DNA from 3 places in the Pseudoalteromonas sp. SG43-1 genome. Region 1 is predicted to be linked to each of the others. Evidence: predicted binding sites of a transcription regulator. Region 1 holds the regulator's gene; each other region holds the start of a gene.
What was found. The regulator FliA, encoded in region 1, starts transcription of late flagellar genes. The targets are predictions, from matches to a motif close to CTAAAGNTNNNNNNNNNNNNGCCGATA.
Positions count from the first base shown of each region.

Region 2: the regulator FliA is predicted to act here: its motif matches at 1,756-1,782, upstream of H5159_RS08005 (DUF4402 domain-containing protein).
Region 3: the regulator FliA is predicted to act here: its motif matches at 1,567-1,593, upstream of H5159_RS19650 (DUF5610 domain-containing protein).

Region 1 is NZ_JACJFD010000007.1:50,856-54,139, reverse strand. Features, by position in the region: gene H5159_RS07395 (chemotaxis protein CheA) at 1-214, opposite strand, end outside; gene H5159_RS07390 (protein phosphatase CheZ) at 230-1,003, opposite strand; gene cheY (chemotaxis response regulator CheY) at 1,021-1,404, opposite strand; gene H5159_RS07380 (RNA polymerase sigma factor FliA) at 1,445-2,155, opposite strand; gene H5159_RS07375 (MinD/ParA family protein) at 2,182-3,042, opposite strand; gene flhF (flagellar biosynthesis protein FlhF) at 3,035-3,284, opposite strand, start outside.
Region 2 is NZ_JACJFD010000008.1:28,263-31,546, reverse strand. Features, by position in the region: gene H5159_RS08015 (SPOR domain-containing protein) at 116-799, shown strand; gene H5159_RS08010 (SPOR domain-containing protein) at 1,168-1,722, shown strand; gene H5159_RS08005 (DUF4402 domain-containing protein) at 1,838-2,440, shown strand; gene H5159_RS08000 (DUF4402 domain-containing protein) at 2,444-2,926, shown strand; gene H5159_RS07995 (molecular chaperone) at 2,936-3,284, shown strand, end outside.
Region 3 is NZ_JACJFD010000040.1:22,484-25,767, forward strand. Features, by position in the region: gene H5159_RS19640 (DUF523 domain-containing protein) at 1-352, shown strand, start outside; gene trmA (tRNA (uridine(54)-C5)-methyltransferase TrmA) at 363-1,460, opposite strand; gene H5159_RS19650 (DUF5610 domain-containing protein) at 1,623-2,762, shown strand; gene murI (glutamate racemase) at 2,828-3,284, shown strand, end outside.

The DNA of each region.
Region 1 (3,284 bases):
CGTTTTCAGCACCGTGACAAGCATCAACAAGTTCTGTCATAGCTAAAAAGCCTGCACCACCTTTTACAGTGTGAAAACCTCTAAATATAGCGTTTAGTAACTCGGTATCTTCTGGATTATTTTCCAGCTCAACTAACTGTTCAGATAAAAGCTCTAGGATTTCTCCAGCCTCTACAAGAAAGTCTTGTAAAATATCTTCATCGACTTCAAACATGCAGTTACTCTCCTCTTAGAAGCCCAAACTTGATAAAAGATCATCAACTTCATCTTGATCAGATACAACATCATTACGCGATTCTTTATCAATAATAGGGCCTTCAGGACCTGCTAAAGTTTGTGTGGCAACTGGTTCTTTTATTTTTTGTTGTTCTACTTTATTCGCGGTGCTGTTACTGTCGTCTTGTTCAGCAAACGCAGTTAAAAGATGCAGTAAACTTTCTTCTACTTCCCTAACAAGTTCGATAACACGGCGAATAACTTGACCTGTTAAGTCTTGATAGTCTTGAGCCATTAATACATTTGTCATTAAGTTTTGAAGCTCATCAGTCTTATGATGAGAGTTGTTCATAAACTTATCGATGCTATGGCAAAGTTGCTTAAACTCACCAAGCTCAATCTCGCGGCTCATTAAACGATCCCATGTCGGTTTAATATGAGATATTTCGTCCGCTAACTGTTGGGCTATAGGTAAACTGGCCTCCACTGCATCCATTGTTTTATTAGCCGCATTTTCTGTCATTTCTATAACATAATTAAGCCGCTTTTTAGCATCTGGAATCGCATCTGTCGTTATATCAGTTAAGCGAGTATCAAGCTCAAAACTTTTAAGGGCTTCGTGCAGTTGACGAGTCAACTTTCCAACTTCAGCAAATAATTCAGACTGCTCTTTAGATGCAGCCTCTAAAATCAACTGATTTGCTTTGTCTTGCTCATCATTTTCTAAAAAAACAACGAGCTGACGAGCTTGTTCTAACGTTATTTGAGGCGCAGCTGGTGCTGGCATAAGCCTCTCCCCCATCATTAGCCTAAGCGTTCAAATACTTTTTCTAATTTAGTTTTTAATGTTCCAGCCGTAAATGGCTTAACAATATAACCATTAACACCAGCTTGCGCTGCAGCTATTATTTGTTCTTTTTTAGCCTCTGCCGTTACCATTAATACAGGGATATGTTTTAACTTATCGTCTGCACGTATTGCTCTTAAAAGATCAATACCCTGCATTCCAGGCATATTCCAATCCGTAACTACAAAATCAAACACTTGATTTTGCAACATAGGCAAAGCTGTAGACCCATCATCAGCTTCTTGAACGTTAGTGAAACCTAAGTCACGTAACAGGTTTTTTATAATGCGTCTCATTGTTGAAAAATCATCAACTACAAGAATTTTCATGTTTTTATCCAAAACATCCCCCAGTGAGGTATTAACCTTTGTTTACTTACTACTAATTTATCCAGTCATTGATTTTAGCTTTAAGCTTAATCATCGCCTGACCATGTATCTGACTTACACGCGATTCACTTACATCGAGTATATGTCCTATTTCTTTTAAATTCATTTCATCGTTGTAGTACAAAGAAAGCACCATTGCATCACGCTCTGGTAATGACTTAATTGCACTTAGCAAAGACTCATTAAACCTATCATTTTTAACATTATTAAAAGGTTTATCTTGTGCTAAATCTTGGCCTACAGGAGTAATAACATCCTCATCTACACCAAGGTCTTCAATGCCTAATATTTTACTCGTATTCGCATCATTTAAAATATGATGGTACTCATTGAGCGAAATTTCAAGTTTTTCAGCAACTTCTATGTCCGTTGGTTCGCGGTTCAGACTACTTTCGAGCTCAGTAATTGCTTCTGCAACTTGCCTGTTTTTACGGTGAACTGAACGAGGAGCCCAATCACCACGGCGCATTTCATCAAGCATAGCACCGCGAATACGAATACCTGCAAAAGTTTCAAAGCTTGCGCCTTTTGTTGCATCAAAGTTTTTCGAAGCTTCTATTAAGCCTATCATTCCTGATTGAATTAAATCATCAAGTTGAACGCTAGGTGGTAATCGAGCAATTAGATGACATGCCACTTTTTTAACAAGTGATGCATGCTTCTCAACAATCACATTTAAATTTTGTGTTGATTGATATCCCATAGCTCTATTCACCAGTGTTGTCATAATTAACCGTTTACTAGTTTCTCAATGAAAAACTCTAAATGCCCAGATGGTTGGTTGGGTATTGGCCATTTAACTGCTTTTGTTGCCAGCGTTTTAAACGCAAGAGCGGCTGGCGAATTTGGAAAGAGCTCTACTATTACTTTTTGACGACGTGTTGCTTTGCGCATATTTTCATCATAAGGAACCGTTGCTACTAGCTCCATTGATACATCTAAAAAGCGGTCGGTAACTTTAGATAGCTTTGCAAACAATTCAGTGCCTTCACGCATACTGCGCACCATATTGGCAACAATTTTAAATTTATAAACGCCGTGCTCACGACTTAATACTTTAATAAGTGCGTAAGCGTCGGTGATTGATGTCGGCTCATCGCATACAACAACCATTACATCTTGCGCTGCACGCGAGAAGCTCAGTACCATGTCTGAAATACCAGCAGCTGTATCTACAATTAAAATATCAAATTCGGTATTCAATTCGCTAAACGCACGAATTAGCCCAGCATGCTCAGATGGTGATAATTCAACCATACTTTGCGAACCCGATGTAGCGGGTACAATTTTAATTCCTGCAGGGCCTTCAACTAAAATTTCATCAAGCTCACATTCACCAGACAAGACATGTGACAAGTTACGCTCTACACGTAAACCAAGCATCACATCACAGTTTGCTAAACCCAAGTCAGCATCCAGCACTAATACTCGATTACCTTGCTGCCCAAGTGCAATAGCTGTATTTAGAGAAACATTTGTTTTCCCTACTCCACCTTTACCACCGGTTACAGCGATAACTTTTACGCCGTTGTTATTGTTTTGACTCATTTTGCGCAGGCCGCTTGCTTGATCTAATACTGTGTTAATCATACATCCCTACTGTGCTTGGCGCCACTGCTTGGTGCCTTGAATGTTGTTCTTTTGTTCTTTTTAAATATAATTGCTCAGCCTTTTTAACTAGTTTCTCAGCATTTGCAACACGAATATCCTCTGGTACTCGTTGACCATTAGTAAGATACCCTATTGGAAGGCGATTTTGAATCGCAATACTAATAATCTCACCCAAACTTAATGATTCGTCTAACTTAGTGAAAATACAGCCACTTAACTGT
Region 2 (3,284 bases), on a different contig from region 1:
AGCATGCGAAGAGCTAAGTTTTATAGCTCACAGCTTAAATAAAGTTAAACGCTTTCTTGTGAGAATGTTTAACTGAAATGTAGTGTAAGAACACTGCTTTCAGGACAGCAAATACATGTTTATATATAAAAAAAATAACATTGGGTTTTTATTCAGCTTGCTAATGCTTTTATTTGGCACAGCATGCAGCGTTACGCCTGAAATAAAAACTATTGATGAACAGCCTCAAAGTAACTCGCCTGACTACGTATCAATTACAGCCTTGGAGCTTGCTCAGCTAAAAGATGCCGCAATGCAGTGGCAACAAGCTCGTGAAGGCATAGAGCGAATTTTAAGGTTAGAAAAAGAAATAACTTATCTCGTAAATCATATTGATATTATAAACAGCAAAGCAATTGCGCAGTCTAATCAAGGGTATAGCAGCAAGTCTGTACGTTCACCACGAAACACACGCAATGTTAAGTCACGCCAACAAGTTAAACAAAACTACAGTAATAAAAAACAAGCTGTAAAATTAAATAAACCAAAACATGTATTTGCTTTGCAAGTAGCTTCGGTTGATTCAGAGCAAGGTGTGGCTAAAGCATGGCAAGAGCTAAATACTAAAGCAGCACCGTTATTTAGAGACAAAATATTGACTAACGTAGAAACCGCCAAGATAAACGACAAAATGTTTTACAGACTAAAACTAGGCTCTTACCAAAACTTTAAAAATGCAAAAGCAGATTGTGACGTATTCAAGCTGTATAAACTCGATTGTATAGTAAGTAACTACACCGATAAGCCAGTAAGGCTGTAGCCCGTATTACGTAATATCAATCTGTAATAATACCTAATCAATCTGGGGATTAAACCTGACGCAATTATCGCTAATAATTTTGATATACGAGTGCACGGAGGCAGTAGCTAGAGCAATACAGCAATAATTAGTGATAGTAATTAAATAATGCAATTTTGTTTTGTTATCAACTCGGTTTTCTTACTTCAAAATAGACTACTTAATTAAAAAGTTGCTATAAATTGGCGCAAAATTTGCTTTGATTTATTATCTTGGTTAGTAGAGTGCATTTTGCAATGCGGTATTTGAAGTCTTGTCATTTAATATCAGTTTTATTCTTATCTTTTTATTTATATGGATGCAGCAGCGCAACTGTAAATAACGAGAGCGTGCAGCATTCTTTAATAACTGATAAACAAGTAAAAGAGTATGTTTCGCAGTGGCACTTACAGCAAGAAAGCATTGGTCGTTTAACTGCTATGGAAGATGATTTACAGCTATTAATTATGGCGTTATCGTCTCAAAGTGAATTAACTGAAAACCCTCCTTTACTCATGCAAAGTAAAATCGATATCACCTATGGTAATCAGCCTTCACAGAATTTGGAACCGACGGCACTAAATAACACTCCCGAAGTAAAAACACCAAACTTACAAAACTCAGAACTCACCTTAACAGATGAAACTAAAATTGGAGCACAGCTTGGTTGGTATTTAAAGCCAGAGCTTGTTAGAGCAAGAGTCGAAAGGCTTAAGCAATTATACCCTAGTGCATTTACTCAATTTAATTTTACTATGTTTGAACGTAAAAATAATAATATGACTTTGTATGGATTACGTGTAGGTCCATTTAAAAACGATGCTCAAGTAAGTGCGTTTTGTTATTTAGCTAATCAGCTTGATCAAGTATGTAATATTGCTGCTTTTGTCGGAAAACCAATATAATTAATAAATTAGGACTTTTAAACTTATATAGTATTAAAGTATTTGTACTAATAGTCGATACTAACTATAGTTGGGCAAATATTTGATAAAGCCCATTTTCTTATAAGGATTTAGCATGAAGTTTTATTTATCTGCATTAGCTGTAGCCACCGTGGTCAGCTCGTTTAGCACTTATGCTGCTACAGAGTCATTTGAAGCGAAAGTAACAGTACAAAATGCTGTAGTACTCACAAAAGATAACGATTTAAATTTTGGTACTATTCGTGCTATTTCAGATCCATTAGGCGCCGAACAAGCAACGCTGACAGTTAATCCTGATCCAGCTGCGAGCCCTGTTACTTCACAAGATAATCCAACTGGTAACGCTGCGAGTATCTCAATAATTGAAGGTGGTGAAGCGGGTGCTTTCAGTGTGTCAGATGTAGTACCAAACTCTATTTTAACCATTAGCGACCCAGTAAATACTTTGATACTACCCTTAGCTGGCCAAGGCTTAAATGAACCTGATTTTACTGTAGATGCTTGGACTTACTTTATAACGAGCGGAACAAATGCAGGAGCGCTTTATACGCAGGGTACTCCTAACCTACAAGCTGGTGCTGATGGCGCTGTATCATTTAATATAGGCGCGACTCTTTCTACTTCATCAAACGCATCAAGTGTGGATTACCCTGATGGTGAGTATTCTGGTAGCTTTAATATTGAAGTGTCATATTAATTAGTGTTTAAACAAACAATGCGCTTTTTGTATGTTTCTGCTTGGCTTTCGTTAATGTTTAGCGAGCAAGCCTATAGCGCAAGCATACAACAAGAAGCGCTTAATTTTGGCACTTTAGTTATCCTTCAAAATAATACTTTAAGCTCTATCACGATTAACCACAATGGTGAAATAACCACATTTGGTAGTATTTACGTATTAACTGAGGGGAATCCCGCAGAACTTTTATTTACCGATTTACCTCCGCTTACTCAAATATCGTTTAATAAAATGAGTGACTCTACATTGCAAAGTGAAGTACTTGGAGCTAATAGTGCCAAGTTTTCGGTTGTATTAGTGGATTTACCAAGCACGCAAACTAGCGATGAATTTGGAGATCTTTTACTCAAAGTAGGTGGCCGTTTAATAACGACAGGGACTAGCCAAAGTTACTTAGATGGTAGTTTTATTACTGACACCCAATTAGAAATTACGATTGATTACTAAAGGAAAAACATGCTTTATAAAGTTGTAGTGCTGCTCGCACTGAGTGTATGTATTTTAGGAAAAAATGCATACGCAAATTTACTTATCTCTCCAACCCGTATTAGTTTTGATGAACGTCAACGAACCGCTAAAGTTACCGTAATTAATACGGGGGATGAATATCAAACATATCGTGTTTTATGGAGTGAGAAGCAAGCGCAACCTAGCGGTGGCTACATACAGTTGGCAGAGGCTACAAGCGAAAGTTTAAGTTCAATGGCACGTTTGTCACCAAAACAAATGCGTTTAGCACCTGGTGAAAAACAAACAGTAAAAATAGCAATACGTAAACCTAAAGGTCTAGCTTCTGGTGAGTACC
Region 3 (3,284 bases), on a different contig from region 1:
ACAAAATAGATTAATTGTGTTTTGTCCTGAGGTCGCTGGTGGGCTTCCTACGCCTAGAGCTCCTGCTGAAATAATACAGGGGAGTGTAGTTACTAATTTAGGAGAAGATGTAACAGAACAGTTTCAAACTGGAGCTAATATAGCGCTAGAACTCTGTAAAAAGAATCAAGTTCGTTTTGCTCTACTTAAAGAATCGAGCCCTTCTTGCGGACGAAATACAATATATGATGGAAAGCATCACGGAGTAAAAATCGAAGGGCTAGGCTTAACTACAGCATTATTAATAAAAAATGGTATTCAAGTATTTAGTGAAGAGCAAATACCAGCACTTATAAAAGTACTGGCACTTTAATTTTGGCTGGTTATTTGCGCTGTAAGAAAACGCCCGACTCAATGTGATGCGTATAAGGGAACTGATCAAATATAGCAAAGCGCTTAACGTTATGCGTACGTGTTAAGTGATCAAGGTCACGCTCAAGAGTTTCAGGATTACAGGATATATAAATTATGCTTTCGTAGTTAGCCACTAAGTCACACGTTAATTCATCCATGCCCGCGCGTGGTGGATCAACTAATATGGTTTGGCAGTCATAGCTTTTTAAATCAATACCATCTAAACGAGAGAAAGTACGCTCGCCATTCATTGCTTGAGTAAACTCTTCACTAGACATACGAATAATATCTAAGTTCTCTACGTTGTTTTTAGCAATGTTGTATTGAGCAGAGTGAACAGATGATTTTGATATTTCCGTCGCTAATACTTTATTAAAACAGCCCGCTAATGCAATTGAAAAGTTACCGTTACCACAATACAATTCTAGTAAATCATTTTTAAGTGGTTTACATAAATCTTGTGCCCACTCCAGCATATTAATATTTACTTTTGCATTAGGCTGAGTAAAGCTATTTTCTACTTGTTGATAAATAAGCTCTTGCCCATTAACTGTTAAACGTTCAGTTACAAAGTCATCACCTAGTACTTCTTTTTGTTTGCGAGCACGACCTATAAAGTCAATTTTGTATTTACTGCTAAGCTTTTCTTTCAGTGCTTTAATTTCACTTAACCATTCATCATCCAGTGGTTTGTGATAAAGCAAGCTTACTAAAATTTCACCGCTTAGCGTTGATAGGTAATCGATTTGAAATAACTTACGGCGTAATATTTCACAAGGCTTAAGATTTTCAATCATCACCTGCATTATTTCACCTACTAGAGGCGCTGCTGGGTCAAATGTATCAACACGGATTTTTTCTTTTGTTTGTTGATCAAACATAATGTGAAACAGATCATCACCGTCGTGCCATACTCTAAATTCAGCACGTTGGCGGTAGTTAGTTGGCTCTGAGCTAAATACTTCTAATTGCTCCACACCAAAACGTTGAAACTGCGTACTAATTCGCTGCTCTTTTTCACTTAACTGCGCTTGGTACTGTGTGGTATCTATTTTAATAACTGCCATTAACGCTACTACCTTATCTAAGATCTGTTTATCGGCGCTATTGTAGGGAGCGCTGCGTATTTGTCTAGTTTTGGCTAGCATTTATGCTGTTTTATTGAACATTGTACTTTAGTTTTTGTTGTTATAGCCGATAATAAACTACGCACGCTTAGGAGACGAATCATGAAAATAGGTAATTATGGCTTTACGCCAAACAACAACATCAATAAATTCAATAATAAAGCTGATATACAGCAACCTACAATTACGTCTCCTCAAGATAGCTATCAACAACGAGGCCGAGAGTTGGCCGCAAAGGTGCTTGGCGATAAAATGGCTGAGCAGCTTGGATTACCTATCGCAGAAAAAAAAGCAGATAAACCACTATTTGATTTTGATGAAATAGTAAAAAACGTACTCGATTTTGTAAGTAGTGCTGTAAATAAAGCAAAAGCTAACGGCGCTGATGACGAAAAGCTCAAAGATATGCTAGGCGATGCGCGCAAAGGAGTCCAAATAGGGATTGATGACGCTGTTGATGAACTCAAAGGTACAGGCGTATTTAATGATGACATGGAAGAGGGCATTAATAAGTCCAAAGAGGGAATTTACAATGGGCTGGATAAGTTTGAAGAGTCGTTATTTAACCCACAACCTGCCAGCGTAAATATAAGCCAGGCCCAATACGTCAGTATGACGAGTAATGCAGAGTATAAATTTACTACAGCAGAAGGCGATGAGGTAAGTATTAGCTTTGCTGATGCATTTGAATCTCAATCGGCAAGTGGCTATCAGCAAAATAGTAATAGTGAGTCGTTTGCAAGCTCATCATCGCAATCTCGACAGGTATCATTTTCGATGTCGGTAAATGGTGACTTAAACGAGCAAGAGCAAGAAGCTATTAATGCGATGATGGAAGACTTACAAGATTTAAGTAAAACCTTTTTTGGTGGTGATTTAGATGAAGCATTTGAACAAGCGCAAGAGCTGAGTTTAGACAGCGATCAGCTGGTGGCTTTTTCTATGGATTTACGCCAAACAAAAACAATAGCAACAGTTAAAAGCTATGAAGAATATAAACCAGCACCAGAAAAACAAGTAGCAGAGGGTTTAGTCCCTTTTAATGACGACCTTAAAAATGCTTTTGAAAAAGCGGGTGAGCTTGGATTACAAAATCAGCTAGCTGGCATTCTCCAATGGTTAAATCAAGATCAGGAACAAATAGATAAGTTAGTAGATTATACAAAGTCTATGTTCGAAAACCTTAATCAGTTAAATTCAGCAGCCGACAGGCTTACTGATTTAGAAGCCACGCAAAGTTAAACTACTTTCTTTTATAAAAACCTCATGGCAAACTGCCGATCTTAAAGTAAAGTAGGAACGGTAGTTTGTCAGCGCATATAATGGTCTTTGATTCAGGTATTGGTGGAACTACTGTACTTGAACATATCAAGCAAAGTATCCCCAATGCTCAGTACAGCTATTTTATGGATAATGCATTACTACCTTATGGTGCTCAATCCCAACAAACTATAATTAACCGATTATGTTCACTTATTCATTTCATCAAAGCCAACACGCTTAACGTCGATTTAATTGTAATAGCGTGTAATACAGCTTCTACATCTGCACTCAGCGCTGTTCGCCAAATTACGGATATTCCTATTGTAGGTGTTGTGCCAGCAATAAAGCCTGCGGCAGAATTAACACGCTCAAATCATATTGGCTTGTTAGCCACGCCGGCAACGGTCGCCAGTTCATACACAAAAACATTAATTGCTGAACATGCACGTAATGTAATCGTTAACCTTTATAGCAGTGTTGAATTAGTAACGTTAGCTGAGG